3 regions of the Amycolatopsis thermoflava N1165 genome follow, and region 1 is predicted to be linked to each of the others. Evidence: riboswitches for the same ligand, from Rfam matches in the RefSeq annotation. Region 1 holds a riboswitch; each other region holds the start of a gene.
The links. A riboswitch is a leader RNA that binds a small molecule or an ion and turns the genes downstream of it on or off. The one in region 1 is predicted to bind cobalamin.
Positions count from the first base shown of each region.

Region 2: another riboswitch for cobalamin. It lies ahead of nicT (Nickel transporter NicT); the one in region 1 lies ahead of AMYTH_RS0136925 (putative cobaltochelatase).
Region 3: another riboswitch for cobalamin. It lies ahead of AMYTH_RS0143130 (ABC transporter substrate-binding protein); the one in region 1 lies ahead of AMYTH_RS0136925 (putative cobaltochelatase).

Region 1 covers NZ_KI421511.1:7,437,558-7,439,810, reverse strand. Annotated here, with positions in the region: gene AMYTH_RS0136925 (putative cobaltochelatase) at 1-1,159, opposite strand, end outside; cobalamin riboswitch at 1,219-1,356, opposite strand; gene AMYTH_RS0136920 (bifunctional cobalt-precorrin-7 (C(5))-methyltransferase/cobalt-precorrin-6B (C(15))-methyltransferase) at 1,357-2,253, shown strand, end outside.
Region 2 covers NZ_KI421511.1:7,015,112-7,017,364, forward strand. Annotated here, with positions in the region: gene AMYTH_RS0134840 (DMT family transporter) at 1-504, opposite strand, end outside; gene AMYTH_RS0134845 (TetR/AcrR family transcriptional regulator) at 573-1,175, shown strand; cobalamin riboswitch at 1,222-1,391, shown strand; gene nicT (Nickel transporter NicT) at 1,436-2,253, shown strand, end outside.
Region 3 covers NZ_KI421511.1:8,663,329-8,665,581, reverse strand. Annotated here, with positions in the region: gene AMYTH_RS0143130 (ABC transporter substrate-binding protein) at 1-785, opposite strand, end outside; cobalamin riboswitch at 850-1,031, opposite strand; gene AMYTH_RS0143125 (MOSC domain-containing protein) at 1,021-1,653, opposite strand; S-adenosyl-L-homocysteine riboswitch at 1,667-1,742, opposite strand; gene AMYTH_RS0143120 (sulfite exporter TauE/SafE family protein) at 1,762-2,253, opposite strand, start outside.

The DNA.
Region 1 (2,253 bases):
CCCGGTACGGCTTTCCGGCGCCGACGGACTGCTGCTCGCTCCCACCGCCGCCGGGTTCCCCGCCGCTGTCGTTCTGCTGCCCCTGCGGGGTTTCGGCCGGGGCGTCGGAACCCGAGCCGGGGCCGTCGTCGTCCGGCGGACCGGGGTCCTCCGGCGGCTCGGCGTCGCGCAGCGCCTGTTCCAGCTGCTCCTCGTCGATCCCGGGCGCGTCGAACGGGTTGCGGCGGCGCCGGTGCGGCAACGCGAGCCGCGCCGCGACGCGGATGTCCTCTGTGGACACATCGGTGCGCCCGCTCCACGCCGCGTGGGCGACCGCGGTGCGGGCGGTGACGATGTCCGCGCGCATCCCGTCGACCTCGAACGCCGCGCACACCTCGGCGATCTGCCGCAACGCCTCGTCGCTCAGCTCGACCGACGGCAGGAGCTTCTGCGCCGCCGCGATCTCGGCCGCGAGCTGGGCGTCGGTGTCCTCGAACCGCGCGGCGAACGCGTCCGGGTCCGCCTCGTAAGCCAGCCGACGGCGGATCACCTCGGCGCGCTGCTCCGGATCGCGGCTCGCGGCCACCTCGACGGTCAGCCCGAACCGGTCGAGGAGCTGCGGCCGCAGCTCGCCTTCCTCCGGGTTCATGGTGCCGATCAACACGAACCGCGCCGCGTGCGACACCGACACGCCCTCGCGCTCGACGGTCGCGCGGCCCATCGCCGCCGCGTCGAGCAGCGTGTCGACCAGGTGGTCGTGCAGCAGGTTGACCTCGTCGACGTAGAGCAGGCCGCGGTGCGCGGCGGCGAGCAGGCCGGGCTGGAAGTCGGTGACGCCTTCGGTCAGCGCGCGTTCCAGGTTGAGCGACCCGATCACGCGGTCCTCGGCCGCGCCGACCGGCAGCTCGACCAGCCGCGCCGGGCGGCGGACCGCGCGCGTGCCGTGGGGCGCGTCGGGGCAGTTCGGGTCGGGCGCGGCGGGGTCGCAGGAGAACCGGCAGCCCTCGACGACGTCGACCTCGGGCAGCAGGCCGGCCAGCGCGCGCACCATCGTGGACTTCGCGGTGCCCTTCTCGCCGCGCACCAGCACGCCGCCGATGGCCGGGGAGATCGCCGAGAGCACCAGTCCGAGCCGGAGGTCCGGCATCCCGACGACGGCGGTGAACGGATACGGCCTCAAGCGAACTCCTTCGCCACGCGCGGGTGTCCTCGCCCGCCTGAACAGGGCACGTGCCGGGCACGTAACGGCCGCCGAAGCTCTGGCTCCCGGCCCGCGGGCCGGTCACAGTGGCGGGACCGCCCCGGAATCGCACCGGGTTCCTGCGGCGACCGTCCCCAGGATCATCGCATACGGTCAGCCCCGTGAGGATCGTCGTTGTGGGTGTCCCGGCCGACGGGTGGGCCGGGCTGACCGAGCCCGCGCGCGCCGAGATCGCGGCGGCCGAGGTGCTGTTCGGCGGCCGCCGCCAGCTCGACCTGGTGCCGCTCGACGTGCCGAAAGTGGCGTGGCCGAGCCCGCTGCTGCCCGCGCTGGACGGCCTGTTCGCCGAGCACGCCGGACGCCGGATCGGCGTGCTGGCCAGCGGGGATCCGCTGCTGTCCGGCATCGGGACGACGCTGGTCAGGCGGTTCGGCGCGGAGCACGTGCGGATCGTGCCCGCGGTGTCGTCGGTCGCGCTCGCGCGGGCCAGGATGGGCTGGTCCGCGGAGGAGACCGAGGTGGTCAGCGTCGTCGGCCGCAGCGTGCACCGGGTGAGCCGCGCGCTCGCACCGGGGGCGCGGCTGGTGGTGCTCAGCTCCGACGGCGGCACGCCCGCGGAACTCGCCGAGGTGCTGGTGGCAAGGGGTTTCGGCGAGAGCAAACTCACGGTGCTGGAGCAGCTCGGCGGTCCGGCCGAGCGCCGCGTCGAAGGTTTCGCGCGAGACTGGTCACACCCGGCGGGCGACCCGTTGAACGTCGTCGCTGTCGAGTGCTCAGGCCCGGCGTTGCCGGCCCTGCCCGGGCTGCCGGACGACGCCTTCGAACACGACGGGCAGATCACCAAGCGGGACCTGCGGGCGAGCGCGCTGGCCCGGCTCGCGCCGGTGCCCGGCGAGCTGCTGTGGGACGTCGGCGCGGGCGCCGGCAGCGTCGGGATCGAGTGGTCGCGGGCACATCCGGCGAACCGCGCGATCGCCGTCGAGCGCAGTGCGGAACGGGCCGCGCGGATCCAGCGCAACGCGGACCGGCTGGGGGTGCCAGAGCTGCGGGTCGTGACGGGTGCGGCGCCCGAG
Region 2 (2,253 bases), 420 kb from region 1:
GCGCTCGATGAGCGTGGCCGCGACCAGGGCGAGCATCGCCAGGAACGGCAGCGCGTAGGCCAGCGGCGGGGTGCCGGGGCGGCCGGACAGGTCGTCGCCGACCACGAGCGCCACCCCGGCCAGGCCGCCGACCAGCCCGGCCCACCGCAGCGCGCCCGCGCGCTCGCCCAGCACGAACTGGCTCAGCACCACCCCGACGATCGGCTGCAGCGCCGCGATCAGCGCGGACGTCCCGGCGGCGACGCCGAGGTCGGCCGCCGCGTACACGCAGTACAGGTACGCGCCCTGGGAGAGCACGCCGAGGCCGGCCTGGATCGCGGCGTCCCGCGGCCGCATCGAGCGCCGCCGGACCACCCACCACACGCCGAGCAGCAGCCCCGCGGCGAGGAACCGCCAGGCCAGGAGGGACACCGCGCCGCCGGACCTGGCGCCCAGCGTGGCGCCGACGAACCCGGAGCTCCAGAACAGCACGAAACCGCTTCCGGCGACGACGTTCCCCCGCATGCACCCTCCCTGAGTATACCGGTCTGTATAGTCCACGGTAGCTATACCGGTCGGTGTACTGTCAAGTCGTGGAGACGGACAAGCCGCTGACCCCGGCCGCCGAACGGATCCTCACGGTCGCCGGGAAACTGTTCTACGACAACGGGATCCACGCGATCGGCGTGGACACGATCGCCGCCGAGGCCGGGGTCACCAAGAAGACCCTGTACGACCGGTTCGGTTCCAAGGCCGATCTGGTCGCGCTCTACCTGCGCCGCCGGGACGAGCGGTGGCGGGAGCGGGTGCGCTCCTTCGCCGGCCCGCGGACGACTCCGGCCCAGAAGCTGCTCAAGGTGTTCGACGCGCTCGCCGACTGGCTCGACATCGAGAACACGCGTGGTTGCGCGTTCGTCAACGCGCACGCCGAACTGCCGTCGCCCGACCACCCGGGCCGGCAGGTGATCGCCGCGTCGAAGCAGTGGTTGCTGGGCTACCTGCGGGACTTGGCAGTGGACGCGGGCGCGCGGAACCCGGCGCGGCTGGCGGAGGCGCTGCTCGTCCTGGTCGAGGGCGCGACGGTCGCGGCGTCGCTGGACGTGGCGCCGACGGCGGTGGCCACGGCCAAGCGCGTCGCGAAGTCGCTGGTGGACGAAGCCACGGCGGCGCAGCACAACTCGGCGTCCCGTCGGTAGGGCGCCGGTCACCGGGATGGCCCTTGCCCCGCCGCGAGGCCGAAACGTACCGTGAGCGGGCCGTGGTGCTCGGGAAGTCCGGTGTGAAACCGGCGCGGCCCTCGCCACTGTGAACGGGAAGTCCCGGCCCGGGACAGCCACTGGACGCGAGTCCGGGAAGGCGGGCCGCGGATGTCGATCCGAAGCCAGGAGACCGGCCACGGCACGTTGGACCATCCACGAGGTGCTGGAAGGCGGTCTCCATGGGGACTTCACCCACCATGTCCTGGCGCAGGCAGGACACCTACCGCACGGGCCTGTTGCTGCTGGCGATCGTCGTGTTGCACGCGGTCGCCTTCGGGATACTCGCGTTGCTCGTGGTGCCCGGGCACTACGCCGTCGGCGCGCAGGTGTTCGGCTTCGGGCTCGGGCTGACGGCGTACACGCTCGGCATGCGGCACGCGTTCGACGCCGACCACATCGCCGCGATCGACAACACCACCCGCAAGCTGATGGCCGAGGGCCAGCGCCCGGTCTCGGTCGGGTTCTGGTTCGCGCTCGGGCACTCCACCGTGGTCGTCGTGCTGGCGGTGCTCGTCGCGATCGGCGCGAAGGGCATCCTGAGCTGGACCGAGGACGGCTCGTCGGCGCACCGGGTGCTCGGCGTGATCTCCACCGGCGCGTCCGGCGGGTTCCTGTACCTGATCGGCATCCTGAACCTGGTCGCGCTGGTCGGCATCTGGAAGGTGTGGCGTGAGCTGCGCCGCGGCCGCTTCGACGAGGCCGAGCTGGAGGCGCGGCTCGACTCGCGCGGGTTCGTCAACCGTTTCCTCGGCAGGCTCACCCGCTCGATCCGCCGCCCGGGTCAGATGTACCTGGTCGGGCTGCTGTTCGGCGTCGGGTTCGACACCGCCACCGAGGTGCTGCTGCTGGCGCTCGCCGGGTCCGGCGCGGCCGCCGGCCTGCCCTGGTACGCGATCCTGTGCCTGCCGCTGCTGTTCGCCGCCGGGATGAGCCTGTTCGACACGCTCGACGGCACATTCATGAACTTCGCCTACAACTGGGCGTTCGCCAACCCGGTCCGCAAGATCTACTACAA
Region 3 (2,253 bases), 1.2 Mb from region 1:
GTGAGGTCGCCGAGGACGATCACGTCCGGGTCGCGTTCGGCGACCGTCTCCCAGTTGATCTGCGGCCACTCCTCGCGCGTGTCGTCGAAGACGTTGCGGGCGCCCACGGTCGTCGTGATGATGCCGGGCGCGCCGCAGCAACCCGCCAGGTAGGGGGCTTCGGAGTTGGCGAACCAGAACATCAGCCGGGCGTTCGCACCGGCGCCCGCGACCGCCCGCATCCGTTCCTGCAGGCTGGTGACCAGCTGTTCGCCGCGGTCCTCGACGCCGAAGATCCGCGCGAGGTCCCGGATCTCGGTGTAGACGGCGTCCATGGTCAGCGTTTCGGTGCGCGTGCCGTCGCCGCCGCCGCTGGTGTCCTTGGCGCATTCGGTCGGCGACAGGTAGGCGGGCACCCCGAGTTGCTCGAACTGCTCGCGGGTCGCGACGCCGCCCTTGCCGAGGATGGCGCCGAACGAGGCGGCGACGAAGTCCGGCTCGGCGGCGAGCACGGTCTCGAACGACGGGTAGTTCTCGGCGAGCCGGGGCACCTTGGCGTTGTCCGCGGCCAGGTGCGGCAGCACGGGATCGGTCCAGGTGGCGGTGCCTGCCATGCGGTCCGCGAGGCCGAGGGACAGCATGATCTCCGCCGCGCCCTGGTTGAGCGCGACCGCCCGCCGCGGCGGTTCCGGCACGCGGACCTGGTGGCCGCAGTTGTCCACGACCACCGCCGCGGTGGCCCCGGAGGGGGTGGCGCTCGCGCACCCGGTCAGCGCCAGCACGGCGGCGAGCAGTGGGAAGGTCATCGATCGGCGCACAGCGGCCCCTAGCGTCGAGGGCTCATGCGCGGAGCCCGGTCCGGCGGTCTCCCCCGTGGCGGGGGTGCCAGCAGGTCTTCGGACTCGGGGTCGTCCGGGCGGAACGCCTTCCCGGACCGCGTGGTCCAGTGGCCGTTGTCCCGCCCGTCGCCGCTCACCGCTGCGCGTCAGTTCCGGATTCGCACCGGATTCCCTGGCCCCTCGCGGGGCACGACTGGCGCGCTCACGCTAGCACGACGACCTCGTCCCCGGCCCCGACCGTGCCCGGTTCCACAGTGGACCCGTAGACGCCGAGGCACATGTCGTGCTCGCGGGCGATGCGGCGCAGGACGGCCGGGTCGCGCCGGCCGGTGCGCGGATCGACGTTGACGACCACGCAGCGCCGGTCGCGGCGGTCGACCCGGATGCGGGTGGTGCCGATGCGGAGCGTGCGGCCGATCCAGTCCTCCTCGGGCACGTCGGTGTCGATCAGGAGGTTGGGGCGGAAGCGCAGCGGCTCGGCACCGGCGCTGCGGGTGGTGATCAGGGACAACGGCGCGCTGTCGAACGTGCCGCGGTCGAGTTTCTGGACGCGCGCGGCGCCCAGTTCCGCGGCGAGCGCGGGATCGGTGACGTCGTGCAGCCTGCCGTCCGGGGTGCGAACCTGGGACTCGCCGACGACCTGGTGGCGGACGAGGTCGTTGCGCCTGCGGATGGTGAGCCAGGGGAAGCCGTTCGACTCCTGGCCCGGCCGGACGAACGCCCAGCGCCGGTCACCGTCGAGGCCGTGCCAGGAGACGGCGGCCTCGTCCAGTGCTTGCGCGGCCATGGACTTGACGGGGTAGCGGAAGATCGCGGCGAGGTGTCCGACGAGCATCTGCGCCTCCTCGGGTGAGAAGGCGCCCTTGCTGCGGGAGACGGTGCCGAGCGTGGCGGGCCGGGCCCGTCGCAGCGCCTCTCGGCACCGCCCGCGAAGGTAGCACTTCTAGCTCCAGGCCTGCCAGGCCAGCGTGACGGCCAGGCCCATGCCCGCCAGCGCGATCGCGACCCGGAGCGGGGCCGCGGGCAGGCGGCGGACCACCGCGGGTCCCACGAAGGAGCCGGCGACCAGACCGAGGCACAGGGCCGCCGCCGCGGGCCAGAGCACCGAGCCGGTGAACGCGAACACCACGGCGGCCACCAGGTTGGCCGCGCCGGTCACGATGTTCTTCGCCGCGTTCGTCCTGGCCAGCGGCTGCGCCCAGGCGGCGGACAGCAGCGCGAGCATGATCACCCCGGCCGCCGCGCCGAAGTAGCCGCCGTAGATCGCGACCAGGAACGCGCCCGTCGCGGTGCCCGCGGTCAGCCCGCCGTCGCCGCGGCCGGCGCGTTCGGCCAGCCGCGGGGAGAACAGCAGCAGGATCGACGCGCCGCCGATCAGGAACGGGACGATGTAGGCGAACGTGCCTTCCGGGGTGAGCAGCAGCAACGCGCTGCC